Regions from separate parts of the Brevibacillus sp. AY1 genome, predicted to be linked through region 1. Evidence: riboswitches for the same ligand, from Rfam matches in the RefSeq annotation. Region 1 holds a riboswitch; each other region holds the start of a gene.

What was found. A riboswitch is a leader RNA that binds a small molecule or an ion and turns the genes downstream of it on or off. The one in region 1 is predicted to bind cobalamin.
Region 2: it holds a riboswitch for cobalamin, as region 1 does, so the genes downstream of both, JZI27_RS07105 (ABC transporter substrate-binding protein) here and cobO (cob(I)yrinic acid a,c-diamide adenosyltransferase) in region 1, are expected to answer to the same signal.
Region 3: it holds a riboswitch for cobalamin, as region 1 does, so the genes downstream of both, nrdI (class Ib ribonucleoside-diphosphate reductase assembly flavoprotein NrdI) here and cobO (cob(I)yrinic acid a,c-diamide adenosyltransferase) in region 1, are expected to answer to the same signal.
Region 4: it holds a riboswitch for cobalamin, as region 1 does, so the genes downstream of both, JZI27_RS04325 (energy-coupling factor ABC transporter permease) here and cobO (cob(I)yrinic acid a,c-diamide adenosyltransferase) in region 1, are expected to answer to the same signal.

The regions. Positions count from the first base shown of each region.
Region 1 covers NZ_JAFLPN010000027.1:131-7,328, reverse strand. The annotation lists gene cobJ (precorrin-3B C(17)-methyltransferase) at 1-1,295, opposite strand, end outside; gene cbiB (adenosylcobinamide-phosphate synthase CbiB) at 1,337-2,296, opposite strand; gene JZI27_RS18340 (histidine phosphatase family protein) at 2,289-2,918, opposite strand; gene cobS (adenosylcobinamide-GDP ribazoletransferase) at 2,939-3,682, opposite strand; gene cobU (bifunctional adenosylcobinamide kinase/adenosylcobinamide-phosphate guanylyltransferase) at 3,679-4,218, opposite strand; gene cobD (threonine-phosphate decarboxylase CobD) at 4,215-5,321, opposite strand; gene cobO (cob(I)yrinic acid a,c-diamide adenosyltransferase) at 5,321-5,869, opposite strand; cobalamin riboswitch at 5,985-6,196, opposite strand; gene JZI27_RS18315 (DUF4406 domain-containing protein) at 6,415-6,741, opposite strand; partial or broken gene JZI27_RS18310 (hypothetical protein) at 7,078-7,198, opposite strand, start outside.
Region 2 covers NZ_JAFLPN010000005.1:57,693-64,890, reverse strand. The annotation lists partial or broken gene JZI27_RS07115 (DUF2515 family protein) at 1-299, opposite strand, end outside; gene JZI27_RS07110 (prenyltransferase/squalene oxidase repeat-containing protein) at 424-1,830, shown strand; cobalamin riboswitch at 1,863-2,050, shown strand; gene JZI27_RS07105 (ABC transporter substrate-binding protein) at 2,232-3,221, shown strand; gene JZI27_RS07100 (FecCD family ABC transporter permease) at 3,223-4,260, shown strand; gene JZI27_RS07095 (ABC transporter ATP-binding protein) at 4,265-5,041, shown strand; gene cobU (bifunctional adenosylcobinamide kinase/adenosylcobinamide-phosphate guanylyltransferase) at 5,079-5,645, shown strand; gene JZI27_RS07085 (hypothetical protein) at 5,916-6,263, shown strand; gene JZI27_RS07080 (hypothetical protein) at 6,280-6,783, shown strand; gene JZI27_RS07075 (ATP-binding protein) at 6,803-7,198, shown strand, end outside.
Region 3 covers NZ_JAFLPN010000019.1:47,004-54,201, reverse strand. The annotation lists gene JZI27_RS15580 (bile acid:sodium symporter family protein) at 1-156, shown strand, start outside; gene JZI27_RS15575 (hypothetical protein) at 334-558, opposite strand; gene JZI27_RS15570 (hypothetical protein) at 773-1,027, shown strand; gene JZI27_RS15565 (DUF952 domain-containing protein) at 1,045-1,395, shown strand; gene JZI27_RS15560 (hypothetical protein) at 1,404-1,619, opposite strand; gene tlp (small acid-soluble spore protein Tlp) at 1,755-1,964, shown strand; gene mnmA (tRNA 2-thiouridine(34) synthase MnmA) at 2,165-3,277, shown strand; gene JZI27_RS15545 (hypothetical protein) at 3,298-3,630, shown strand; gene JZI27_RS15540 (ACT domain-containing protein) at 3,666-4,178, shown strand; cobalamin riboswitch at 4,300-4,495, shown strand; gene nrdI (class Ib ribonucleoside-diphosphate reductase assembly flavoprotein NrdI) at 4,645-5,010, shown strand; gene nrdE (class 1b ribonucleoside-diphosphate reductase subunit alpha) at 4,997-7,081, shown strand; gene nrdF (class 1b ribonucleoside-diphosphate reductase subunit beta) at 7,107-7,198, shown strand, end outside.
Region 4 covers NZ_JAFLPN010000002.1:180,072-187,269, reverse strand. The annotation lists gene JZI27_RS04340 (energy-coupling factor ABC transporter ATP-binding protein) at 1-329, opposite strand, end outside; gene cbiQ (cobalt ECF transporter T component CbiQ) at 326-1,129, opposite strand; gene JZI27_RS04330 (energy-coupling factor ABC transporter substrate-binding protein) at 1,126-1,410, opposite strand; gene JZI27_RS04325 (energy-coupling factor ABC transporter permease) at 1,407-2,177, opposite strand; cobalamin riboswitch at 2,320-2,516, opposite strand; gene JZI27_RS04320 (quinone-dependent dihydroorotate dehydrogenase) at 2,628-3,719, opposite strand; partial or broken gene JZI27_RS04315 (GerAB/ArcD/ProY family transporter) at 3,866-4,965, shown strand; gene JZI27_RS04310 (spore germination protein) at 4,955-5,551, shown strand; gene JZI27_RS04305 (spore germination protein) at 5,493-6,341, shown strand; gene JZI27_RS04300 (Ger(x)C family spore germination protein) at 6,344-7,198, shown strand, end outside.

The sequences.
Region 1 (7,198 bases):
ATCAAGCCCGCCTCGCGCAAACGGCTGGTCACGCTCTCCGGGTCCGCCGTCGGAACGCGCAGGATCATTTGGTGGTGAGGCGTATACTCGATTTCGCCCCGCTCGCCCGCCACCTCTGCCAGGAGCATCATCTGCTGCGTCGAGATCTTTTTGTTCGCAACACCCGGACTGACTGCACACTCGAAGATCATTTCCGGTGTAAAGCTGTCTACAGGACGTGCAACTGTATGAGTGACTGCCGCAGCTTCAGTAACCACACCATTCGCTTCATTCACCAGCTGTAAGGCCTGCGTCGCCCAATCGAGCGGTGTCGGCTCCTCTGCTGAAACCACGGACTCCCGTTCTGCAACTGAAACCGCAGCTTGCTGCTCTGTCACGGTAGCAGGGGGTGCCGAACGAATGAATGGCTGCTCCTGTGCTTGTGCTGCCTGTGGAATGTCGGCATCCTTGCCCTCCGCATCAGTCGCCTCCAGTGACCACGGCTCGTTCTCCACGCGAAGTCGCTGGTGTGGCTTCAACGGCTGTTCGTCGGCAGACAAGGTGTACTTGCGCTGGTAGCCGCGCGGCGTAATCATCTTGCCATCGTAGACAAACGTAGAGGAATTCCCGATGATCACTGTCGTCAGCATGCCGATATCATGCTCCAGCATCTGTGAGAGGGTAGTGACAACGACATGCTCTCGTTCGCGGAACGCACTTTTCACAATACCTACAGGGGTATTAGGTGAACGGTATTGAAGGAGAATGCGCTGTGCCTCGACAATCTGTCGTGTGCGCCTTCCGCTGCGCGGGTTGTAAAGCGCGATGACGAAATCCGCCATCCCTGCTGCATCGATTCTCCTCGCAATCAGCTCCCAGGGGGTCAAATGGTCACTCAGACTGATCGTGCAGGCATCATGCATAATCGGAGCGCCGAGAATAGCGCCACAGGAATTGATCGCCGAAATGCCCGGGACAATTTCCAGCTCGACACCTGTTGCCTGTGTCCAGCCTTTTTCCACCAACACCTCGTAGACCAGACCCGCCATGCCGTATACGCCAGCATCTCCACTGGAAATGACCGCGACTTTTTTGCCTTCCTCTTCTGCCTGACGAACCGCTTCCCGCGCTCGGGTCACTTCCTCCGTCATTCCGGTGCTGACGATCTCCTGATGGGTAAGCAATTCACGAATCAGATCCACATAGGTGGAGTAGCCGATAATGACATCACTTTCTTCGATGGCTTCCCGCGCCCGTTTGGTGATATGTTCAAAACTGCCCGGACCAAATCCGATCACAAACAACTTGCCTTTCATACCGATGAACCTCCTCTTTTCCCCACATGCTTTCCCTGCAACTAACCCCGCAGCAATTCCACCATACCCACACAGACAAGCACACTCAAAAGCGATGCGAGATACATCAGGCGCACTGTCGTCTGCACGTCCTCTGCACGCAGCGGGCGATGCGCATCGCCCATCTTCGCCCGGTGGGAAGCAACGCCTTGATACGTGTTGAGACCTCCCAGCTGCACACCCAAGGCTCCTGCCACTGCTGCTTCCGGCAGCCCGCTGTTCGGACTCGGATGCAGGTGCGCGTCCCGCTTGATGATTCGCCAGCTTTGCCGATAATCCAGTCGGAGCAGCCAGCTTGCCGCTACTAGCAGCAATGCGGTCAAGCGAGCCGGGATATAGTTCGCCACGTCGTCGAATCGGGCAGATGCCCAGCCCAGATTCCGATACTTTTCGTTTTTGTAGCCCACCATCGAATCCAGCGTATTCGTCGCGCGGTACGCCATCGCTAGCGGGGCTCCCCCGATCGCTGCGTAGATGAGCGGAGAGACGATGGCATCGACGATATTTTCCGCCACTGTTTCCACCGCACCGCGGCAGATCTCCGGCTCGTCCAGATGCTCGGTATCTCGCCCCACTACCTTGGACAAGGAACGCCTTGCTTCAACCATATTTCCTGACAGCAGATGGCGCATGATCTCCATTCCGGCGTCTGCCAATCCCTTGGTGGCGATGGTCGTGGAGATCATCCAGGCCGATAGTGCAAAAGCCAGCCAAGGTGATACGTGCGCGGCTGCCCAAATGATCAGCCAGACCACAGCGTAGCTACCCGTCACGATCAACAGCGGGAGCAGCACTCCTGCCGCCTTTACATATTTCTCCTGCTTGACGCACCTGCGAATCAACCACTCCAGACGCGAAATCCACCATCCGATGATAACCACAGGGTGCGGCAGTTTGCGCGGATCACCTACAATACGATCAATCAAATAGGCCGTGATGATCACCCACGCCAGTTCATTCATTTGCTTCTCTCCTGCTCAGAAAATGAGGTTGCACAGTCCAGCGGTTTCCGTCCCAAACCGTCAACATGGCCTCTGCGTGCCTGAGTCCTTCTACCTGCCAAAATCGGCTTGGGTCCTGCTCCAGCCATGCCGCTTGAAACCAGCGGATCACCCCGCCGTGTGTGACAATGATCTGTGTATGCGCTCGCGGCTCATCTCTGTACGCCTGCTCCCGACTCATAAGCCATGCGTCGACGCGTTCTCCGAGCTGTCGCAAGCTTTCCCCCTGAGGAGGACTGTATTGGAGAGGATCGTCGTACCATCGAGTCGCACGTTCCTTGTCATTTGCCATCAACTCTTCGTATGTACACAGCTCCCATTCGCCAAATGAAAGCTCTCGCAGTGCTGGAACAGCCTGCACCGTACAGGGCATCTGCTCTGCCAGCAGCTCCGCCGTTTGCAGACAACGCTGCAAATCACTGGTATAGAGGTTCACGGGTTGCCGGATCACGGACTTGAGCTGCTCTGCCAATCCTTTTACCTGTCTGATTCCATGCTCATGCAGCGAGACATCGGTATGGCCCAGATATCTGCCCTGTCTATTCATAGACGTCTCCCCATGACGTACCCATAGCCATCTCATCCTTGCCCACTCCTGACGCTTTATCCGATACTTATCAGCAAGGCAATCAGCATCGCAGCCTCGCTACTCTCGATGACGGCTCCGTAGCAATCGCCGTTCAATCCCCCCAGCTTTCGTGCCACACTTCGGGCAAACCCGATTGCAAACAACAGGGACAATAAAACCGCTCCCGCTGCCTGCAAACCGCCAAGCCACCAGCAGGCACCAGCCAAAACGGCGTACGCAATCACGATGTGAACGCCCGAAAGCCCCTCGCTGATCCCTTTTCCAATCCCCTGATCTGCCGAGAGATACGGCCAGTAGCGAATCGCCAGCAGGACGTGCGTACGGGCGATCGCCGGGACGAAGACAAGCATCATGCCCCATGCTGGCTCGGTCCATTCGGACAGTGCGGCGGTTTTCAACAACAGCAGCAACAGTGCCGCCAAAACCCCCATCGCTCCGACGCGACTGTCTTTCATAATCTCCAGCATTTTTTCTTTTGTGCGACTGCTTCCAAGACCATCCGCCAAGTCCATCCAGCCGTCGAGATGAAGTCCCCCTGTGATGTACACCCAGACGATCAGGGTCCATACAGCTGCAAGCAACGGGCTAAACAGCCAAAGCCCTGCTTGATGCACACCCCACAGGATCAGACCAATCACCAGACCCACAGCTGGATACCACGCAACACTTTTTTTCCACGCTTCCTCAGAAGGCCGCAGCCAGGGAACAGGAATCCGGGTGAAAAAGGCGATGGCATGCCAAAATGCATGTAGATTCATCCTTTGATCCTCCAGGGAATTCCCGAAAAGACTGCATACACGGTATCCGCGCGGCGTGCCGTCATCTGATTAACATCCCCGAGCACGTCTGCAAACCAGCGACCCAGCTTATTCATCGCCACCCCGCCCAAGCCTACCTCGCTCGTCACGGCGATCACGGTCTGCGGTGCCGCAGCAAGCCCGTCCAGCCATGCTTTTGCCTCCTGGTAGATCTCTTGCGTAATGGCGTCATTTCGCCATTTCTCTTCGGGAACAGCCATTAGCCAATTGCTGACCCAGGTTGACAGGCAGTCGAGGAGCACGACCTCATATTCCTTCGCTGCCTGGATCGAGTGAGACAGGTACTGCGGGATTTCCACACAGCCCCACTCTGCCGGACGGCGAGCTTGATGCAGCTCAATTCGGTTTCGCATTTCCTCGTCCTTCGCTTCGCCTGTCGCGACATACAGGACCCTCTTGCCCGTCTCAGACGCCAGTTCTTCGGCAAAGCCGCTTTTGCCAGAACGTACTCCTCCAGTGACCAGGATCAGGCTCATCGGTACGTTCCCCTTTCCAGACAAGCTTCGCGTAGCGCACCCAGCAAGCGTTCGTTTTCTTCCCGTTTGCGCACGGCAATGCGGAAATCTCGCGCAGTCAACCCTGGGTACATGGCACAGCTTCGAATCAGGACGCCTTTTTTGCCGAGTACTTCCTGCAGCTCTTGCGCCGTCCACTCCTCAGAGGTGCGGACTAGCAGAAAATTCGCTTTGCCCGGCCAAACCTTCCAGTCCCATTCCTGCTGAAGAGCCGTGCTGAGGTAAGCGCGTTCCTGAGCAATCAGCTCTCGCGTCTGTCGCTCGTATTCCCATTCCTCCAGGCAAAGCTCTCCTGCCACGAGCGCCAAAGCATTGACACTCCAGCTGACCTGCTTTCCTTTCATCCGAGCGATTACCTCGGGGTGAGCGATGGCGTAGCCCAGCCTCAATCCCGGAATCGCATACATTTTGGTCATCGAGCGCATCACGATCACGCGTGGATATTTCTTCAGCTGGTCGACCAGTGTAAATGGCTTTTCTTCCTCTACAAAATCGAGAAACGCTTCGTCTACGATCAGCCAGGTATCCGTCTTTGCGGTCCATTCCGCCATTCGCTGCAGCTCTTCGGCTGTGTACAAGATGCCAGTAGGATTGTTGGGCGAGCCGATAAACACGAGATCTGCTTGCTGGAAAAGCCTGTACAGCTGTGTCTCTTCTGCTTTGTAGCCATGCTCCTCCCGGCCGTAGCAGCTGATCACCCGAGCGCCGAACTGCTCCGAAAGTTGCGCGTATTCGGAAAAGCATGGGTAGACAACACCCACTTTCTGCGGGCGCAAAGCCAAGAGCGCCAAGGCCATCGCTTCGGCAGCTCCGTTTGCAGGCAACAGCCAGTCTTCATGCAAATTCAATCGTTTGCCCAAAGCATGCCGGAAGGAACGGTGAGCTGGATCAGGGTACCGCGTCACTTCCTGCAGCTGGGTTTGCAGCGCTGAAATGACAGACTGCGGCAGCCCTAACGGATTGATGTTGGCGCTGTAATCGAGAAAGCCGTTTGCCGGAAGTCCGTATCGCTTGGCAGCCGACACCCAGTCACCGCCGTGGCCGTATTTTTCCAGAACCTCCATCAGAACTCTACCCCCAGAACGGCAGGGATGCCCTCGTCATAGTAGTGCTTGATCGGCTTCATCTCCGTCACCAGATCGGCCAGTTCGATGATCTCCTGCTTTGCGCTTCTTCCAGTAATGGCTACATGCATTTTTGCCGGACGATTTTTTAACGTCTCCAAAACATCTGCTAAAGGCAGCACGTCATCGATCGGAAACTTGTCGATGGCAAGCGCGTTGTTGATTTCGTCGAGAATGATCAAATCGTAGGTATCGTCGAGCAGTTTTTCCTTGGCGAAGCGCCACGTTTCAGCCAATGCTGCGCGATGCTCCTCAGGCGTCTTGGTCCACGTAAATCCGATCCCCTTTTGCAAAATCTCGATTCCCATACGGTCAAACATGATCTTTTCCCCGTAGGTTCTATCTGGAGACTTGATGAACTGAATCATCAGCACCTTTTTGCCCCTGCCTGTAGCACGTACAGCAAGGCCAAGTGCTGCCGTCGTTTTCCCTTTTCCATCTCCTGTATAGACCAAAAGCAATCCCCGTTTGTTAGGCTGCTGGTTCACATGAATCCCTCCTGAATTAAAAAACGCTTCGTTCTCCCTAGATACCAAAAGGAAAACAAAGCGCGGATAGCTGAAAGCCACAATCCTCACCTTTTCCTTTGACCCGAAGGAAATCAGTGCAACACGAAAACAGGCAGGTCTCCTGGCTCAAGAATCATCACCTTTCTTCTCCTTCCCACCTGGATAGGCAGTGGATGGCATGTGCCGCGAAGAAAAGCTCCTCTCATACAGTGGCGGGACCGCGTTGGCTTTTCACCAAACTTCCCTTTTAACCCTGCTCATTCGCATGGACACGAATGAACAAGGACCTGTTTGTCTATCTTATTCACTTTTTGTCTGACAAGTACTTGTTCTAATCATAGCAAATGCTGGTCGGGATTCAAGTAAAAGCTGAGGGGAAGTGCTTTGTATGGAATCTCGATGCTAGTTTTAATCACATCTAGGTTCGGATAAATACTTCAAGAGCAATTCCTTGCATCCTCAAAGTTTTTGTACTCCGATATTTTTTGAATCTTGTCCTTCTGCACATGGGTGGTTCGCGTTTTTCATCCATTGAAAACATTGGAAGGTACCTCACCGCCTGAGTAATAGCGAATTGGCTTCCCCGTTTTCTCAGCATACTCAATCTCTTTTCGCGTACTCTCGCCTATGTAGCCATCAACATCAATGACAAAAATCTCATCGGAAAGATCAATCTTTCTGAAATGAAGGTTGCCCAATAATTCGGCTTGTTCCTTCGTGATCTGGATCCCCTCGCTATGCTCAAAAAAAGCAACGCTAATGACAATATTCCCTTGAAGGGTCAGATAGGCGTTCGTCTGTTCAAATTGTTTCTTGAACTTTGTAGAACCGCATAATGTGATGATGCGCATATTCCATTCTCCTCAGTATCACTTTGTGAATGATTGCCATTAATCTCGATTTTATCCCCAAAGAAATCCTAACCATTTGGCCAACATCTGACATTTTTATTACCATAATCCCCAAATAACCAAAACTACTCGCACCTTCCCCCCTCTTGGCGTAGCTTAAAGCTATTGCATTAAACAAAGACAGCATCATGATTACAAATGCTGCTGATCGCGTTTTGTTATGACTCTTAAAAATTCCTATCAGGATAAATACAAGACAGATAAATACAAATAAAAAGTCCATGAAAAACCCCCCTCTCTTCTATAAAAGTCTCTATTGTCTCTCATACCCACCCGTCAATTTTTCCGTGCATCAAATAAATACTCTACGAGATTTTCACAGCCAGACGACATTGCATCCGCTTCCCCTTTTGCACAAGAAGTGATGACGTAGCCTTCTATCGGAAGATCATGGTTT
Region 2 (7,198 bases), on a different contig from region 1:
CGTGGAAGGAATTCTCCGCGCAGATCGGTCATATTCCATCCGGCGTTTCGGGAGACCAGATGAGCTAGCAAAGCCCATTGAACCTCGGGGCGCTTTTGATAAAATGTTAGATAGGCACTGGTTCGACTGATATTGTCACCATTCCAGTCACGCGTTTGTTGTTGGATGCGCTCTATCGTTTCCTGATCTTTCTCTGAAAGGGATGCTGCTGCTTGCTTTGCGTGGCCTTTTGCCTTTACCTTCTTACATTCCTTAGCGAAGGAAAGGAGATGGGGAGCCAAGAACCACGGTAATTCCATGAGATCTCTCCTCCTTTCGTTGTACGATCGAAAAGTTTACCTGTGCCTTTTGGGTACTTAGGCTCCGCCAAAAGCTTGGAGCAGCCAAGTTTTCTACTAGCATATTTTTGCGGAGGTGAACCAGGTGAGCGATGTACAAACGGAAATTCGGCGTATTCAGACCTCTATGGTCGAATGGCAGAAGGCAGACGGATCCTGGCGATTTTGTCTAGAAACCTCTCCCATGACAGATTCGCACATGATCATCCTATTGCGAACCCTTTCTATTGATGATGAAGGATTGATTGAAAAACTGGTCAGCCATATCGTTTCCAAGCAGCAGGATGACGGTTCATGGAAACTGTACCCGGACGAACCACAAGGGAATTTGTCTGCTACGATTGATTCTTACTACGCCCTGTTGTTCTCTGGCCGGTATACGAAAAATGAGCCGAGAATGGCGCTAGCCCGTTCCTTTATCCGAGAAAGGGGAGGGCTTACCCAGGCGAACCTGCTGACCAAGATCACAACTGCATTGACAGGACAATACCAGTGGCCTGCGCATTTTATCGTTCCTGTAGAGCTGGCTTTACTTCCTCCGAGCTTGCCCGTCAGCTTCTATGATTTTGTCGGGTATGCCCGTGTTCATTTGGCGCCTATGATGATTTGTGCCGATCGAAAATACGTAAAAAAGCTCCCTGACACACCCGATCTGTCTGATTTGTACGCCGTTCACCCCATCGCTCCGGGCATCTATCCACATGGTATCCTCGAACGCTTCGCCAAAGATGGGCAAGTCTTGCTATCCTCGATCCACGACTATGTGCAGCGACTTCCTTTTCTGCCTGGCAAGCTTCACGAAGTAGGCCTTCGAAGACTGGAGCAGTTTATGCTTTCGCGTATTGAACCGGACGGAACGCTGTACAATTACTCCACATCCACCACCCTCATGATTTATGCGCTGCTTGCACGCGGCTACTCTTCTCGAGATCCTGTCATTCAGAAGGCTGTAGCTGGGCTCAAAGCCTCTGTATGCTCGCAAGCTGCTGGCGTACACCTGCAGCTTGCGACCTCCGCTGTCTGGGACACCGCTCTATCGTCCCATTCCTTGCAGCGCAGCGGACTCTCCTTTTCTCACCCCGCGATTTCACAGGCCAATCGTTATCTCCTGAGCAAACAGCAAACGACTTACGGAGACTGGAAAATTCGCAATCCCGGAGTGAAACCCGGTGGTTGGGGATTCTCCGATCACAACACGATGAATCCGGATATCGATGATACGACGGCTGCCTTGCGAGCCCTGCATAATCAGGCCAAGACTGATCAACTGGCAGCCGCCGCTTGGAACCGTGGTCTGGTTTGGCTTTTATCCATGCAAAACGACGACGGTGGCTGGCCTGCCTTTGAAAAAAATACGGATTCTGCGCTGGTGCGAAACCTGCCGATCGAAGGGGCAGATACCGTCAGTACAGATCCCTCCACGGCGGATGGATACAGAATCCCGACGAGCCTCGCCATTCCTCCTTCTTTTTTGCTGACAGGAATGCTATGATGATACGAGAATATGGTTGATTCATCACGTTCACTATGTATAAAACAACAGGTGCCTCGTCCGAAATGGACAGGTGAAAAGGGAAGCCGGTGAGAATCCGGCGCGGTCCCGCCACTGTAAATCGGGTAGGGTCCTCCGTGCCACTGTTTCTATGGAAACGGGAAGGGGAGGGCATCTGATACCCGTGAGCCAGGAGACCTGCCTGTTGTACGTTTACCTGCGTTCCTTCGCGGAGAGGATCGGCTGGATTGGGAAGTATAGGATATCGTTGTGTGTCCGCGCCTCCTGAGCATAAAGCCGACCCTTTGTTTCCTTCGTGGATTCAAAGGGTTTTTCGTTAGTAGGTGTCGATTTCATAGGAATCGTGATGATGGAATGGAAGAAGAGAGGAAGAAGCACGGATGAAACGTTTTTGGAAATGGGGACTCCCTGTCCTGTTGACGATTGGATTATGGGGATGTTCGGAGCAGGCAGCCCCTCAAGCTCAGCCTGCACCTGAAGCAAAGCAGGAAACACCACATCAAAATACAGATGAATCGGTTTCCAAGCAGACCGTGTATCCACTTACCGTCAAGGATGCGACCGGAAAAGAGATCACGTTTGAAAAAGCACCTGAGCGCATTATTTCCACGTCTCCTGCAGAGACGGAAATCTTGTTTGCCCTGGGTCTTGGAGAACACATCGTGGGTGTGTCCGATTTTGATGACTACCCTGCCGAAGCAACAAAGAAGCCAAAAGTGGGTGGAGTTGTCAAGCCCAACGAAGAAGCGATTCTGTCCCAGAGTCCAGACTTGGTCATCGGCGGCATTTCGATGGATAAGCCGATCGCAGAAAAGCTCCAATCTTTAGGTTTGCCAATTTACATCACACGCCCCAATAGCGTGGCTGAAATCATGGACAATATTTTGCTCATGGGCAAGATCACCAACAAGCAAGAACAGGCAGAAGCGATTGTCAGCCAGATGAAGCTGGATATCGAACGGGTAACAGAGGCGGTTCAAGATCTAGGGCCCGAGGAAATGAAAAAGGTATACCTCGAATTTGCTCCCGGCTGGACGGTGGGCAAGGGAGAGTTTATGGATGAACTGATTACACTGGCCAAGGCAATCAATATCGCTTCCGATACTACAGGCTGGAATCAGATCAGTGAGGAAAAAATCGTCCAAGATGATCCGGACGTGATTTTGTATGCAAAAGGGCTCGTCGATCAAAATACCGGCAAAAATCTGGAGGAAATCATCGTCACACGAAGTGGATGGGAAAAAATCAAGGCGATCCAAGAAAAACAGGTTTTTGGCATGGACGAAAATGTCATGTCCCGTCCCGGGCCACGGATCACGCAAGGGTTGATTGAAGTGGCGAAGGCCATCTATCCCGATCGGGTGAAGTAGGATGAAGAGACGACTGGCTGCATGGGGAGGTGTAGGGATTGCTACTCTGCTCCTCTCTATCGTCGTGAGTATCTCGATGGGGGCTGCCAGCCTGCCGCTGTCGCAGGTGTGGCTGATCCTTCTGCATCAGCTTCCTGGCATGGCAGAGCACATCCCGGTCACCTGGCCAGAGTCTGCTGAACAAATCGTGATGAAGGTGCGCTTTCCACGTGTGGTCTTGGCCATTCTGGTGGGAGCGTCCCTTTCTCTGGCAGGTGCGGGCTTTCAAGGCGTATTGCGCAATCCACTGGCAGATCCATACACGATGGGGGTAGCATCGGGTGCTGCTGTCGGGGCTTCCTTTCTCTTGCTTTTTGGCTTGCAAATTGCCTTTCTCGGACAATGGAGCACACCCGTAGTCGCGTTTCTGACTGGGCTTTTCAGTCTATGGATTGTCATGCGTCTCGCGAATACACAGGGCAAGATCCAGACCGAGACCTTGCTGCTGTCTGGCGTCGTGGTGCAAGCCTTTTTGGGCTCACTGGTATCCTTCATGGTCTCTCTGTCAGACAAGATGGTCAATGAGATCATCTTTTGGCTGTTGGGCAGCCTTTCTTTTCGGGGCTGGGCGTTTTCGTACGTCCTGCTGCCTTATTTGATCATCGGATTGGTTGTGCTGATCAGCTACGCGCGCTCACTCAATCTTTTTGCATTGGGAGAGCGGCAGGCAGCGCATCTCGGTGTCCATGTCGATCGAACCAAATTGATTGTCCTGGTCACAGCTACCATGTTAACAGCAGCAGCAGTATCCATCTCGGGAATTATCGGGTTCGTCGGACTGGTGGTACCGCATTTGGTCAGGCTGATGATGGGCCCTGATTATCGCTTGCTGCTGCCGATGGCGACGATCTTCGGAGGAATCTATGTTCTGTGGGCAGATACGCTGGCGCGAATGCTGCTCAGCCCGACAGAAATACCATTGGGTGTCGTTACGGCCTTTCTGGGCGCGCCCTTCTTCGCCTATTTGTTAAGGAAGAGAAAACAACAGGGGAGAGGATAGTCAGATGATCGAGGTAAGCGGACTGCATAAATCCTACAATCAGACACCTGTCCTGCAGGATATCCAGTTTTCCGTAAGCAAGGGGGAGTTTTTCGGCATCATCGGCCCGAATGGAAGCGGAAAATCGACGCTTTGCAAGCTGATCTCTGGTGTCGTCGGAATGGACCAGGGTGAGATTCGTCTAGATGGAAAGCTGCTCACGCGCTACTCTCGCAAGGAGCTCGCCCGAATGCTGGCGGTGCTGGAGCAGGAAGCTCTTCCACCTGTAGGATTTCTCGTACGTGAAGTGCTGGAGATGGGGAGATTCCCCTATCAGAACTGGCTGGGCGAGGAAGCTTTGGACCCTACTCCCTTGATTGATGAGATCATTCACATGTTGAATCTGAGTGAGCTTGAGCAGCGTTCGCTCGATCACTTGAGTGGAGGAGAAAAACAGCGTGTCGCGCTGGGCAAGGCATTGGTGCAAAAGCCCATGGTTCTGCTCCTGGACGAACCGACGACATACCTCGATATCGGCTATCAGATCCAACTGATGGATATCGTGCGCTCCTGGCAAAAGACGACGCAGGTTACAGTTGTTGCGGTGCTTCATGATTTGAATCTGGCCTCGTTGTACTGTGATCGGATTTTGATGCTCCACAAGGGAAGGCAGGTAAGCGTGGGCAGTCCCGAAGAAATATTGCGCAGCAGTCTGATCGAAGACGTCTATGGCACTAGACCGATCGTATTGGAGCACCCGGTTCATCATTTGCCGCAGATCATGCTGCAGGCAGGTGGATAGGACGCAAGGGGAAGGATCAGCGTTTGGAGGGTGCAGGATGATTGCATTGGTGACGGGCGGAGCCCGTAGTGGAAAAAGTACGTTTGCGGAGCGATACGCCGCTCATCTCGGGGAACGAGGCATCTATATCGCGACGAGTCCCGTTTTTGACGAGGAATTGGAGCAGCGGGTCAAGCAGCACCAAGCAAGACGGGAGAGTTCTCCCTTTCACTGGGAGACGGTAGAAGAACCTTTTCAGCTGGCGGAAAAACTGACGGAACTAGGTGGACGGCCGGACGTGCAGGATGGTCGCACTGTCCTTTTGGTCGATTGTCTGATTCTGTGGCTGTCCAATTGGTTGGTGCGTGGAGAAGGGCACCCTTCAGTAGAGCATTTACTTGAGCAGATAACGACATTGCAGGAGGTCATTCGCACGTTTCCAGGTTCTCTACTGCTTGTTACAAACGAGGTGGGCTACGGTATTGTTCCGGATTATCCACTCGGGAGAGTCTTTCGGGATGTCGCCGGTATCATGAATCAGCGTATTGCCCAGGAATGTGAGCAGGTTTTTCTCGTCACGGCTGGCATCCCGGTGGAAATGAAAAAGCAAGCCTTTCAATTTTAGTGAGAAAGAAGGTGAAGCAATGCCTTCTTTCTTTTTTTTCACCATTAAATAGCTGTCAGACAGAAGAAACTGGCAATTTTGAGATCGACAATTGTCTGAAAATATCGTAGTATGATAAATAATTTAGTGGGAATAAAGTTCTATAGTGAGTAGTCTCTAGAATCCGTCTATGGGGCTATTGAATATGGGTATATGTACTTATGGGGTCGCAGGCAATGTTTAATCCATGTCTGGATCTGGGTATTAGATGGAACATGAGGAATGGAGTCGATGCAAATGATTATTGAAGCGTTATTGATAGGAGCTGCCCTTTTGGTAGGGGGAAGCCTGGTGGCGAAATATTGGAACAGTATTGTCGATTGGCTCAAGCGATGCCTTCAAAAAGTGAAGCAAGTGATCAAGACTGCTGTTTATGGAACCAAGGTATTCATTAAGAAGATCGGTGAGGCTATTGAGGAAATTTCCAAGCATTACGCCAAGGAAAATGGACGTTGGCAGGAGACGGTGATCACGAGAAAGGTCAACGAACGAGATGTTCCAGAAGACATCCGAGCCATGGCCCAGAAGTACCGCGAGACCGATATCACAGATGAACTGGAAGCTCAGCTGACGCGATAGCCAAAGGAGACTTAACATGGAAATTATTATTGGTATCGTTCTTTTATTCATAGCAGTTGGCTTGGTCGTGACGTTGCTCAAGTATTTATTTTACGCGATTGTTTTCATTCTGGTTATCCTTTGGAAGCTGTTCAAACTCTCTTTGTACGTGCTGATCCCAGCCGGTATTCTATATGGTTTCTACTATTTGTACACCGTCATCGGCTACTGGTCGATTGCCATTTTTGCCGTGTGCGGCCTGATTGTGACGGCCATCGTCTACTTCAAGCCGGAGAGTACAGGGCAAAAAGTAAAGCGGATCTTTCTCGATATCGAAATGGCAACGATGGACGAGCTCCACGAGAAGCTGCGACTTGAAGGTCAGATGGATCGCTCTGAGATGAGAAGAGCCGTCCAGCATTTCGTGGATACGGGCAAACTGGAGGTCTTGGATTTCAAGGGAAAAGAACGCGTGTATCGCTGGACAGACGAACGCGAGTATCCGAACGGAGTTATTACCAAGCATATTAGATTGGACTGAGTGAGGAAGGGGATTTGACATGGGAATCGGCAGAAGGATTGATCAAAGCACGCCCACTATGCCTTTGAGTGCACAAGGGTCTATCGTTGGACCCAAAAATATAGAGCCAGTAAAGCCGGCTGTTGCAGAAGCAGGTAAAGACAGCAAGCCCCAAGCGGCTTCATTTATCCCGCAATCGCCAAAGTACAGCTTTGCAGACGTCATTTTGCCAGCCCGGACTTTGGAAGCTATCCAGAATGCGCTCGCGATCAAAGATAAAAGTGATCAGGTTTTTGACGCCTGGGGATTTTCGGAAACGCATAAACACTCGCGCAAGGTTGGGTTAAATCTGTACGGTCCGCCGGGCACGGGAAAAACAATGGTCGCTCATGCGATCGCAGAATATTTGGGTAAAAAGCTGTTAGTCATCAACTAT
Region 3 (7,198 bases), on a different contig from region 1:
GCTTATTTTCCTCCGCTTGTGGCATTGCCGGTCGTCCTAGCTACTTTGTTTCAGCAGTCCCTTGCCGCATTCTTTGGTCTTTTCTTGCGTATGGTTGAAAAGGAAGACAAGCATGTGCGTTCTGAAGAGCAACTTCCGGATGCCATAGGAAAATAAAAGGAATGTGTGTAGTTGTAATCGTTGATCATTCTTTTATGTAATATAATGTTACGTGATATGGGTGAATAAGCCAAAAAAGATTTGACAATTTAAGTGTTTATGTTAGTATATATTACATAGCATGCATTCTCTCCACTTCCTATTTTTTTGACCCAGAAATGGGTCCTTTTTTTTTTAGGTGGAAGAGTATGGCTTCCCATCCCGTTGAAATAGCTTGCTTACCATCGCATAGAGGCGAGCGGGCAGATTCGGAAAGACAAACTTGTATTCATCTGACCCGCTTTTGAGCAATGCTACAGGCTTCTCAATTTGGTATGGAATTTTCATCAGATCCAGAATGGTTTTGTACTCATCAACATTAGATTTCTCAACCGTATAGTAAAAGGATTTAGACTGCATTAGGACACCACGCTCCTTCAGTATGTAGTGTAGCATAAGCAGTGCTCAGCTCCTAACATTACATAACGATTATTATGTAACCTTTTCCATCGGGAGAATGGATGACCTACGCTTATCATGTTACAGATAGACAGAAGGGCTTGGCATGACAGAAAAAGACTGGCAAAATAGAGAACGGAAGAAATGCACGAAACCTTGAAATTCGGGGGCCCATATGAAAATAGCGCTGCACCAGATTGCTTATCAGATCGGGATTCATCCAACTGAAATGGCGAAGCTTGTCTATGAAGGGGAGATAACCGGAGAAGTTCCAGGAAATAATCCTCAGGCAAAAGATGCGTGGGTCGATCTGCATTCGCTGCGCAATTTTATTCAATGGAGAAATGATCAGGGACGGATGGAAGAAATGGCGTACGGGAAGGCTATTCGTCACATTGATAAGTGGTTGTCTCGTAAACAAAGTCTGTAGCTGAAAAAAGGGAGAGTATATCAATGAACATCATTTATTGCTTGGTTCCAAAAAGGTATTGGGAGCAGTGGGCTGGACGAGATCACTATCTTCCTCGGGATTATGAGCAGGAAGGATTTATTCACGCCACCAAGGGAGATGAGCTTTTGGAGGTCGTGGCAAACCGCGTGTACAAGGCATTTACTGACGAACTTCTGGTATTGGTTGTCGATGAGGCCAAAACGACTTCTCCAATCAAGTACGAGCAGGCAAAGGACGGCCTCTTGTATCCGCATATTTACGGACCTTTAAACCAGGATGCCATTATGGATATCAAAAAGATGGAACGCAACAGCGACCATTGGACACAGGGATCGTCCATCCGCTAGATCAAGGCTTACCAATTGTACAATTCAAGCAGCTCCAGCACCTCTTGACGCTTTGCAGGCGGCAATTGATCTAGACGACGCAGCAAAAGTCCTATCCGTTTTCGCTGCTCTTCCTCGATTTCGGGATGTTTATTTCCTTTAATCCATTGACGTTTTAATTTCACGGACTCCGTTTCTGCAATGATTTTCAACAGCTTTCGCTCTAATAAATCTAGGGATGCCATACGAGAAACCTTCTTTTCGAAAAGATACGTACCAACAACGCCATTATAGCACGAGCCATACATAAAGGAACTTGCAATGGCGCACAATGGTAGTGGTAAATGACCAAATCTTGACGATAAAGGAGTGTTAATCAAATGGCAAAACCAGATGACCGCTCGGACAACGCAGCAAAATTGCGCGAAATGGCACAAAATACAGAGGAGAGAATTCAGGAGTCCCAGGATTACCTCAGTGAACATGCTGATGAGATTTCAGCCAAGGAAAAGAGCGATATCGAGGCAAAAAATCAGCGCCGTGAAGAAAGCGTGGAAGCATTTCGAGCGGAAATCGAGGATGAATCCTAACCAATACAAGAAGCGAAGCGCCTGTTGCTCTGTATGCGACAGGCGTTTTTTTGGGAAAACTTGCCCTAATGCGGCTGATATGCGCATTTCACAACAGGAGTCGCTCCGAATTGACGAAAAAAGTGCAACAAAACATGATTTGTTCCAGGAAACATGGTAATCTGTTTAAGGAACAAATTCATATATAGAGGAGAAAGACCATGAAACGACCAGAAGATACACGCGTCGTTGTCGGCATGTCCGGCGGCGTTGACTCCTCCGTGACGGCTTACCTGCTGAAACAACAGGGATATGACGTCATCGGCATCTTTATGAAAAACTGGGATGATACCGATGAATTCGGCCATTGCACGGCGGAAGATGACTTTCAGGATGTCCGACGCGTCTGTGAACAAATCGATATTCCGTACTACACGGTTAACTTTGAAAAAGAGTACATGGATAAAGTATTCCAGTACTTTTTGGATGAATATAAACGGGGTCGTACGCCCAATCCAGATGTCATGTGCAACCGCGAGATCAAGTTCGGTGAGCTGCTTGCCAAGGTCATGGATCTGGGGGCCGATTATATCGCGACCGGCCACTATGCACAGGTAAAGCATATCGATGGCGAGTACAAGCTGTTGCGCGGCGTGGACAACAACAAGGATCAGACGTATTTTCTCAACGTTCTTGGTCAGGAGCAATTGTCCAAAACCATGTTTCCGATCGGGCATATGCCCAAGCCGCAAGTACGTGAAATTGCCGAGAAGGCAGGGCTGGCAACAGCGAAGAAGAAAGACAGTACGGGTATTTGCTTTATCGGGGAACGAAATTTCCGCGAATTTCTGCAAAACTACCTTCCTGCCAAAAAAGGAAACATTGAAACGGTCGATGGGCTTGTGATCGGGCATCACGATGGTTTGATGTATTACACGCTAGGTCAACGCCAAGGATTGGGCATTGGCGGAGGACATGGCACGAGTGGAGAGCCTTGGTTTGTCGTGGACAAGGATTTGGAACGTAATGTTCTGATTGTTGGTGAAGGCTCCAACCATCCTAGACTGTATTCAACCAGTCTGATGGCCACCGAAGTAAATTGGGTGAGCCATTCAAAACCACAGGAATCATTCCGTTGTACAGCCAAATTCCGCTACCGTCAACCGGATCAGGGTGTCACCGTGAACCTGTTAGGTGACAACCAGGTCGAAGTGGTTTTTGACCAGCCTCAAAAAGCGGTAACGCCTGGACAGGCAGTGGTTTTCTATGATGGTGAAGTGTGTTTGGGTGGTGGAACAATCGACAAAGTAACCTTGATGGGAAAAGAGAAATAGGTTGTAGGGGGATCTTTTTCATGGAAGCAACGAAAAAATCAAAGGTGATTATTCTCTCCTTCTTGATAGGTGCGATTTGTATGGGAGTCATCGCCTACATCGGCATGTCGTATGGCGGTCGCGCACACATGACCAATATTGAAGCGAAGATCCTCGAGCGCGGAGGGGCCCTGGTAGCTGGAAGTGTAATGGCTGTGCCGAAAGATGAGAGTCCCTTTGAAAAAAGCGGCAAGGGAAACACCATCTTTCGAATCAAATACACGAAGGACGGAAATGAGCATCTCGCTTGGTATCGTTCCAAAAATCAGTCCTCCATCATTTCCGAACCAGAGGAATGGATTTTTCCTGAATAGATAGAGGAAATCAATAGGGAGAGTGAATGCAAGTCATGACCCAGTTAACCGGACTTCGTGATCTCGCAGAATTGATTGTTCGTATTGAACCGCGTGCGAAGGAAGCTTCTCTCTCGATCCTGGCGCACGAGAACAAAGAAGAAATAACCAGCCTGCTGGTCGATGGACTCGGTATGAAAGTCCCTGTTCAGCACAGTTCAGGGGAGTACGCCAATCATCTGGCTGTTTTGCGCGCTGGTTCCAACAAATATACGTTTGCACAGGATTGGCGTGAGGTATATGTCAGTGAGATCAACTATTGCGCCTGTCGAATTCCACCAGGTGCTCACGGCTTACTGGTCCATCATATCGATTATCCGGGCGTCATTTACGACGTGTCTCAAATTCTCGCCAATCATCACATCAATATTTCCAAGCTGAATGTATCACGCGAGCAAAAGGGAAAAAATGCGCTCCTCGTCTCGGTAACCGATGAAGAAATTACCGCTTCTGTGGTGCGGGAAATCGAGCAATTACCTCAAATCACTAAGGTGATTTCGTTGCAATAAGAGATGTGCCGTCCGTTTTTCGGGCGGCTTTTCTTTCGAGAGATCTATCGATTGGGTATTTAGTAAGTGGGAAAACAGCTTGACTACCACGATATATTGATGTAATGTAAGTCATAACAACTACATATTGATGCGTATAGGTGTCTAACCGTCTATCGATGGTAGACTTAATAGGGAAGCTCGGTGAGAATCCGGCGCGGTCCCGCCACTGTAAACAGAGAGTTACGCTTTGAAATGGCCACTGATCCATGGATTGGGAAGGTAAAGCGTTACGATGATCTGTAAGCCAGGAGACCTGCCTTAACGTAAACACTATGGAACCTACGGGAGATAGGGAAGTGTTGGAACGCTCGGTCACCCGTGAGGTATTGTGTCCTAGGGAATGGATATGCGTATTCGACTTTCTTCGTCAGTCGGATACGCTTTTTTTATGGCTAAACCAGTGTTTTCAGGAAGGAAGAGATCATTGATACTCGCATTTGATTCCAAAACGGGCAATGTACGCCGATTTGTCAACAAACTGAATCTGGATATGCCCACTGTGCAAATTCAAGAGGATCTGTTGCTGGAAGAACCGTTTATCCTGGTCACCTACACGACGGGATTCGGACAGGTGCCCGATAAAGTACAAACGTTTCTCAAGCAGAATCACTCATGGATGCGGGGAGTAGCAGCCAGCGGCAATCGGAACTGGGGGACGAGCTTCGCCAAAAGTGCGGACACGATCTCTTCTGCCTATCACGTACCATTGTTAGCGAAATTCGAACTGTCCGGAACGATGCATGATCTGGAACTATTTAAAAGCGGGGTGGCATCCATTGCGACACATTGAACTCAATAACCAGCTGATGCAGCGCGGTGAGGATGGTTTTTACCTGTTGGATAAGGACCAGGAGGCAGTGCAGTTATTCATGGAAGAGGTGCAAGCCAAAACCATGACATTCTCAAGCATCCTGGAGCGGATGAACTATCTAATCGAACATGACTACTATGAAAACGTCTATGAAACCTACACGAAGGAGCAAGTCGAAGAAGTCATTCGGCTCGCGCATGATTTCAAATTCCAATTCGCTTCTTATATGGCCATCTCCAAATTTTACAAGGATTATGCCTTGAAAACGGACGACAAGAAATCCTATCTGGAGCAGTACCCGGACCGCGTAGCGATTGTGGCCCTCTCCCTGGCTCAAGGAGATTTTGATCTGGCCAAACGGCTGACCGTGTCGATGATGGACCAGCGTTTGCAGCCAGCGACGCCTACCTTTTTAAATGCCGGCAAAAGCCGCCGTGGTGAGATGGTCTCCTGTTTTCTCTTGGAGATGGATGATTCGCTGAACTCGATCAATTACATATTGGGCACCTGCATGCAGCTTTCCAAAATCGGTGGCGGAGTAGCAGTCAATCTTTCCAAGCTGCGCGGACGCGGGGAACCGATCAAAGGAGTAGAGGGCGCAGCTAAAGGCATTATGCCTGTGCTAAAGCTGTTGGAGGATGCTTTTTCTTACGCAGACCAGATGGGGCAGCGCAAGGGCTCTGGAGCAGCGTATTACAACATATTTGGCTGGGATATCAACGAGTTTCTGGATTGCAAAAAAATTAACGCCGATGAAAAATCACGAATCAAGACGCTGGCAATCGGGCTGATCGTACCGAACATCTTTTACAAGCTGGCAGAGGAAAACAAACCATTGACCGTCTTTGCTCCGTACTCCGTCTACAAGGAATACGGACAACATCTGGACGATCTCGATCTGGATGAGATGTATGAAGAGCTGTTAGCCAACGAGCGCGTGCAAAAGCAAACCTTGATGAGCGCACGGGAGATGCTGACCAAGATTGCCATGATCCAGTTGGAGTCGGGCTATCCCTACATCATGAACAAGACCAATGCGAACAAGGATCACGCATTAAAAGACCTGGGCTCCGTGAAAATGTCCAACCTTTGTACGGAAATCTTTCAATTGCAGGAGACCTCGACCATTGCAAACTATGGAGAGACAGACATCATCCGACGGGACATCAGCTGCAATTTGGCCTCTCTGAACATTGGCAATGTCATGGAACGCAAGATGATCCGGGAGTCAGTGCACGAAGGGATCGAAGCGATCACATCCGTAAGCGACATGACCCGAGTGGAAAACGCTCCGGGTGTACAAAAAGCCAATCGGGAGCTTCATTCTGTCGGGCTGGGAGCCATGAATCTGAACGGTTTTTTGGCCAGAAACAAGATCGCATATGAAAGCGAAGAAGCCAAGGATTTTGTCCGCACCTTTTTTATGATGATGAACTATTATTCTCTGGAAAAGAGCATGGAGATTGCCAGGAAAAAGGGAACTACCTTCCTCGGATTTGAGCATTCTGAGTATGCAAAGGGTACGTATTTTGAAAAGTACCTCAATATCGACTACCATCCGCGTACAGAGAAAGGTAAGCAGCTCTTTGCCGATATGTACTTGCCGTCGACGGAAGATTGGGCAAAGCTCAAAACGAACGTGCAGACATATGGCTTGTACCATGCCTACCGACTCGCAATCGCACCTACGCAAAGCATCTCGTATATCCAAAACGCCACTTCCAGCGTGATGCCGATCGTGGAGCATATCGAGACGCGTACGTATGCTAATTCGACGACCTACTACCCGATGCCGTATCTTTCGCAGGAGAATTATTTCTATTACAAGTCGGCGTATATGATTGATCCATTCAAGGTCATTGACCTGATCGCGGAAATTCAGGAGCACGTGGATCAAGGCATTTCGACCATCCTGCACGTAAACAGTAACATTTCGACCAGAGAGCTGGCTCGCTACTATATCTACGCAGCGAAAAAAGGATTGAAATCACTCTATTACACGCGAACCAAGCACTTGACTGTAGAAGAGTGCATCAGCTGCGCGGTCTAAATCAAGCAAAAAAGAGGGAAGCCGGATGAAAGCTGTCAATTGGAACAGGCCCGATGACGATTTTACAATGACCTTTTGGAACCAGAACATCATGCAGTTCTGGACCGATGATGAAAT
Region 4 (7,198 bases), on a different contig from region 1:
AACAAACCGTACGAAACATCCTCCGATACTGTGCTTGCAATCAGCTGATGCTCCGGGTCCTGAAATACCAAGCCCACTTTTTTCGTCATCTCCTGCAAAAAAGAGCGCTTGTAGACAAAAGGCTGTCCTCTCCAAAAAACTTGTCCTTGCTGGGGTTGAAAAATACCATTTCCGTGCAGAAACAAGGTAGATTTTCCGCAGCCGTTGCGTCCAAGCAAGACGCACTTCTTCCCTTCCGGAATCCCCAGAGATACGCCGCGCAAAACAGGCGCTTTTCCTCCTGGATAGGTGTACTGCACATCTTTAAATTCCAGCAAATTCGTCGTCACAAGCGCAATCCCCCTATCCACAGCTCCAGCAGTATCAGTACAAGACAGCCTAGGTACGACTCCCATTCATAGCGACGAGAACGGCTATGCGTCACGATGCCTTGCACCTGAAAGTGTTCGGTCATTCCTCTCGCGGCCATCCCCTGATACAGCCGCTCATAGTGGCGCATGGAACGCGCAAAAAGCTGTGCTGCCAATTGGCCCACGTCTTTCAAGCTAGCCCGAAAACCCTGATGACCGCCTCGCGAGCGCTGAGCCACCCATAGCTGCATCGAGAGACTCAGCAGAACAAAGATGAAGCGGTACATGACCATCAACAAATCAATCACCAATGCTGGCACTCTCGCCTTGCGCAGCACCTGCAGGATTTCGGAAAATGGTACGGTAAACAGAATAAACGAAAAGACCGCAAGACTCGACATTGTCCGGCAAAAGAGATCCAGTACCCGCTGCAGCGAAGACACAGAGACGGTAAAGAGATAACCTCCTGCCTGCCACCATAAGACGAATCCACTAGCGTCGAAGGGATCCGGTGCACGACTGACATCAATAAGCAGAGCGGGAAGTCCAGCTGCAAAAAAGCTAAATGGCAACAGCAAAAACAGGAGATAATGACGCATGGGGATGCGGGCGTAACCTACCACCCACAACCCCATCCAGAAAAAGACCAACACCTGCACGAGCCTATGTCCAGCTATGACGAGAACTAGAAGAATGATACCTAACAACAGCTTGTGCTCCGGCGATAGATGGCGCAGCCGATTTTGATAGGCTAATGTATCGAGCTGCTGCCATTTCATCTTTTCTGTCTATCCAACCGACCTTTGTACAAGCCCACAGCATAACCGATCACGCCTGCTCCGACAGCAGCCTGAACGGCAAACAGCAAGCTCTCCGTCTCCCCGCCCGGCGGCTCCAAAAGCGGCTGGAACCACGGCTCATAGGCAGGAGCGATTTCTGTGATCGCTTCCTCTGCGGCTCCATCTGCTCCTCCAAACTCTGAATCCTGCACCAGCAGCAGCGGTACCACCGCCAATACGACAACTCCCAAGAGCAGCAGCCAATTCATGCCTTTTTTCACAGAGATTCCTCCCGTTTCAGCAGACGTAATTGTACCAATTCCTTGGCATTGTAGGCCTGCAGCCAGTTCCAGACGAGAACCGTCAGCAGCCCTTCACTGATCGCCAAAGGAATTTGCGTCACAGCGAAAATGCCAGCAAATTTGGCCAGCGAAGCAAGCACGCCGCCTGTTTCGGCCGGAAATGCAAGAGCCAGCTGCAAGGACGTTACGAGATAGGTAGACAAATTCGCCAAGGATGCGGCGGCAAAGATCGCGACCCGCTGCCCTCCGCTGGCACCTGTAATCAAACGGTACACGCCATAAGCGACCAAAGGCCCCACTACTGCCATCGAAACGGCATTGGCTCCTAGTGTTGTCAGGCCACCATGCGCCAGGAGCAATGCCTGGAAGAACAATACCAGGCTCCCCAGCACAGACATCGCCAACGGACCGAACAGGACAGCACCCAGCCCTGTTCCTGTGGGGTGCGAGCTGCTGCCCGTGACAGAGGGAATCTTCAGCGCAGACAAAACAAAAGCGAACGCGCCGGCTACTCCCAAAAGCAGTTTCATCTGAGGATGGTCCTTGACGATCTTGTTGATTGAACGCAAACCAAGAATAAAAAATGGCAAGAAGACAACCCACCAAAATATCGCCCAGGGGATGGGCAAAAATCCTTCCATGATATGCATGGCATGCGTAGTCTGCGGTTCATTCATCAGAAAGTACAAGACAAAACCAGCGACCAGCAAAGCGCTAGACATGATTCTTGAGCGTTTCCCGTTCATTCACGCATTCCTCCTCCACCGTATTCCTTTTCCAAAAACCAAAAAATCCCATCCGATTGACGGATGGGTTGTGTGCAAAAAAACAATCGACCTTTTGACATGTCGAATTGTCCCTTACTCACCTCTCCTTTCCGCGAAGGTATCTGGGTGGGGCAGCTAGGTAGGTCTCCTGGCTTCCAGATCATAGCGCTCTTTCTCCTTCCCCATCACGTGGATGAGTGGAATACGTTCAAAGAGAGCTCCCTGGTTACAGTGGCGGGACCGCTCGGGACTTTCACCCGATTCCCTGTTACCCTTTATGCGTTTGCACATAAAGGCACCTAATGCCAACCGTATCAAGTTGTTGGACGCATTCGTACTCGTCCATCTTCATTATACGCCTACCCTCTTCAAAAGATAAAGAAGGGAAACAAAACCGATGATCGCATTCATCATCGGTTTGCGGCACCATTATTTTCGAGCGTCTACACCTACTGCTTCACGAATGTGGCTAAATCCGTCCTTTGCCATCAGTTCCAGCAGCTTTTTGTTGATCTGCTTGGCGATCCCGGGACCTTGGTAGATCATTCCGGTATAGACCTGAACAAGGCTTGCACCAGCACGTATTTTTTGGTATGCGTCCTCGCCTGTAAAGATTCCACCAACCCCAACTACAGGGACCTTGTCTCCTACTTCCTGATAGATTTCCCGCACCCATTCCGTCGATCGTTCGGTCAATGGCTTGCCGCTCAATCCACCCATTTCTTCTGCGCGAGGGTGATTCTGGACGGCTTCTCTGGAGAGGGTGGTGTTGGTTGCAATAATGCCAGAAATTCCTTCCTCGACAGCCGCATGGATGACATCATGCATCTGCTCGTCCGACATGTCAGGCGCGACCTTCAAGAGAATCGGCTTTTGCTTTGCCCCGCGCATTTCCAGCTCAGCAGCCTTTTCCCGAACAGCGCGAATGAGTACCCGCAAGCTCTGGGTTTCCTGCAGATCACGCAGATTAGGTGTATTGGGCGAACTGATATTGATCACAACATAATGTCCGTAGGAATACAGCATGTCCAGGCATTTGCTGTAATCACTGGCTGCCTCTTCGTTCGGCGTTGTTTTATTCTTGCCTATGTTGATTCCGATAGGAGCATCCGAATAGGCATAATCGATCAGGTTCTTGCCAGCCAGGTAGGCTCCGTAGTTGTTAAAGCCCATGCGATTGATCACGGCTTGATGTTCGGACAAACGAAATAGTCTCGGCTTTGGATTGCCCGGCTGTCCTTGCGGCGTCACCGTTCCAATCTCGACAAAGCCAAAGCCCATCGCTGCCAAAGCATGGTATACTTCTGCATTTTTATCAAAACCAGCAGCCAATCCGACTGGATTAGGAAAGGTCAATCCCCACAGTTGTGTTTCCAAACGCTCGTTTTTTATTCCGTACATCATTTTCAACAGACGCTTGCCCACTGCGGATTCTTCCGCCAGCTTCAATGCGTGAATCGTCTTTTCATGAATCTCTTCCGGGTCCTGCTGGAAGAGATATTTTCGCACTAGTTGATACATCGTAGGCTGCACTCCTTACTCCGTTTCTCCTTCACAGTAGGATACCACACTTTCGAAAGGAGAGTAACCTTTATCCGTGATACATATTTCCAATTCAACAGGCAAATCCTAACACCACTACCAGTATTGCTGGGTGACAAAAGCGCATGAAAGTAGATGGAAAAATTGGCGTCGGCCAAACCATTATGATGATCATGCTAACCGTGGGCATCACCAATCACGTTACTGTCATTCCCTTGCTGTTAAGCAAAGCTGGGCGAGATGCGTGGCTGAGTATCCTGATTGCAGCTATTCCCTTTGTGGGGTGGGTGTGCATTCTTTATTTCATCAATAAGCAGCTCCAACAAGAATCCTTGTATACCTGGATCAGGCGTTCGACCAACAAGTTTGTCGGGAATCTGCTGATCATTCCCATTCTCTTTTGCCTGTACATGATGGCACTCGTTCATTTGATCGACACGCAAACCTGGACGAATGTGAACTATCTGCAGCGCACGCCCGAGTGGGTCGTTGCCCTCGTGCTGGTGATATTTTGTGTCATTGCGGCGAACGGTGGGATTGCCCCTTTGGGTGTTACCTCAGGCATTTTATTGCCATTTGTCTCCCTGCTGGGATTTTATGTAGCGCTTGGCAATGTTCCCAAAAGGACTACAGTCTGTTACTGCCGATCATGCAAAACGGTTTCCAGCCGATATTGGAGGCGATGGTCTTTGCCGGGGGTGGCTTTACCGAGTTGGCCATCCTTCTGCTTTTGCAGCATCATATCCGCAAACCGCTGCGGATTGGTCACTACATTGCACTTGTCTTGATCGTTGTCATTCTAACGTTAAGTCCTCTTACAGGTGCTATAGCTGAATTTGGCCCCATCGAATCCTCCCGTCAACGATACCCGGCCTTCGAGCAATGGCGTTTGCTGTCGATTGGAAGAGATATCGAAAACATGGAGTTTTTTGCGATCTATCAGTGGCTTTCCGGCTCTTTTATGCGCATCTCCATCTGTCTATTTTTAATTACCGAAATGATGGGCTTACGCACACCCAAAAACCGCTTGTACATGGTGATATTTCTGGGTTTAAGCATGATTGCATTCACCAGCCTCCCCATTAGCGATATGCAATTCATGACCTTTTTGTCCAGAGTGTACTATCCCCTCTTTATGGTGATTGTCCTGCTCTCTACCCTGATCATCGCGGGAATTGCCCTGAAGAACCGAAACAGAAAGAGGGATACCGGCCATGAATCGTGAAGCCGAGCTGAAGGAAACCTTTGCACACTGTGCAGACGTAACCTTTTTACGATTGGTCACCAGTGAAAATCAGCCAATACTTCTTGTGTATTGTGAAGGGCTGGCAGACACCAAAGAAATGCAAAAAACGGTCATTCCTCAAATCGACCAGTTTGTGGAAAAGGGCGATCTGCGTTCTCTGCCGCTTTTTCCGCTTTTGGACAATCGCCTAATATGGATCGAACGGCTTTTTGCCGGTGACCTTCTCTTGTTTATTGGAGATGCTCCTCCCTTTGCCTGGGATATCTCCAATCGCCCGCAACGCAATACGGATGAAGCCAATACAGAAGTATCGATAAAGGGACCGCGGGATGGTTTTGTGGAAGACCTCTCCGTCAATGTTGCCCTGATCCGAAAGCGAATGCGCACGCTCTCACTTGCTTATGAATCCTTCACGTTGGGAACACGCTCGCGGACCAAGGTAGCGCTTCTTTACATGACAGATGGCGCGCCGCCTGATGTAGTTGAGAAGATGAGGCAACGGCTTCTTGCATGCAGAACAAAAAAAAATCATCAACAGCGCCATTCTGGAACAAAAGCTAAGTGATCAATCGTTTTCGCTGTTCCCCCTGCTGGATTATACAGGGCGCCCTGATTATGCCATTTACATGCTTGTGGAAAAAAAGGTACTTGTTCTGGTAGACGGCTCACCGGTCGCTCTAATCGGCCCCACGACTTTGATGGAGCAAATCAAATCGCCAGAGGATGATCAATATCCCATTATTTACGTCTGGTCTGAACGCATCCTGCGTCTCGGGGGTATCTGGATAGCGATCTTTCTTCCTGGATTCTGGATTGCTCTTTCCGCCTACAATATTGAAGAATTTCCCTTTCAACTTCTGGCCACCGTCACTCAGGGTAGGATGGGTTTACCCTTCTCCGCTCCCATGGAGTTGTTTGGGATACTGTTCATCTTTGAATTTTTACGCGAAGCAGGTGCACGGCTGCCAAAGACAGTGGGTCAAACACTGGCTCTAGTAGGAGCACTCATCATCGGGGATGCCTCCATTCGAGCGGGCATCACCTCACCATCCATGCTCTTTATCGGTTCGCTGACTGTCGTGGCCTCATTTACCTTGATCAACCAGTCCTTGAGCGGCGCAGTCACAGTAGCGAGATTCCTTGTCTTTTTCCTAGCCGCCATTTTAGGGATGTTCGGCTTTATCATGAGCATCCTCATTATCGTTTACTATTTGTCTACACTGACTTCACTGGGAAGATCCTACGTCCTGAACAATGCTTCTAACTTTATGTTAACGTTAACCAACACTTTGTTTAATCCCTTGATCAGCCTGTTTAAACGAACGAAAACACCCAAGCAGAAAGGACAGGAGTGATTATGAAGCGTACCATGATCGCCTACACCGCGCTGCTTCTATCATTGACCATTCTGAGTGGCTGCTGGGATGAGAAAGCCATCCAAAACCTTCGCTATGTGTCTGCAATCGGAATTGATTTTGTAGATAACCAGTACGTCGTCTATGCACAGGCCGTCGCACCAAGCAGTGTGGCCAAGCAGGAGAATACAAGTATAACAGGAAACGCTCCTGCAATTATCGCGATCGGACGAGGGGACACGCTGCAAAATGCATTGGACAATATCCAAAAAAACTCGCAGGTCCCCCAATTCTACGGCTTTGTATCATCGCTTGTATTTCACGAGCGCATGCTGAAGAAGGAGATTCTGCCCACTTTTGACGTTTTGAACCGATTTAGCCTGCTCCGCTACAGCATGTGGGTGTTCGGCACACGGGAACCACTCGAAAAGGTTTTTGGCAATCATTCGATCGTGGGCTTCTCCCCTTTAGTGACACTTTTACATGAGCCATACGACCTGTTCCGAGAACGATCCTTTATTGAACCGATTCAGTACTACAAATTCACTTCCACCTTCTGGGAGCCAAGCAATACCGTTATTTTACCGAATGTCACGATATACAAGCATTCCTTGAAGGAGAACGAGAAATTTTTGACACGTCCAGTCATTGAAGGCATTCATACCATTCATCGCGGAAAATGGCAGGGGTTCTTTCAGAGCACAGATTTGCTGGGGCTCCGCTGGATGAACCCCCACACCACGTATGCCAGTCTCATTATCCGTCAAAAGAAACAGGTAATGGCCACCCTCCGCATCCAGCACGTCAAATTGGACGTAGTGCCTGTTCCTCACACCGCAGGGGACCCTCGTTTCAAG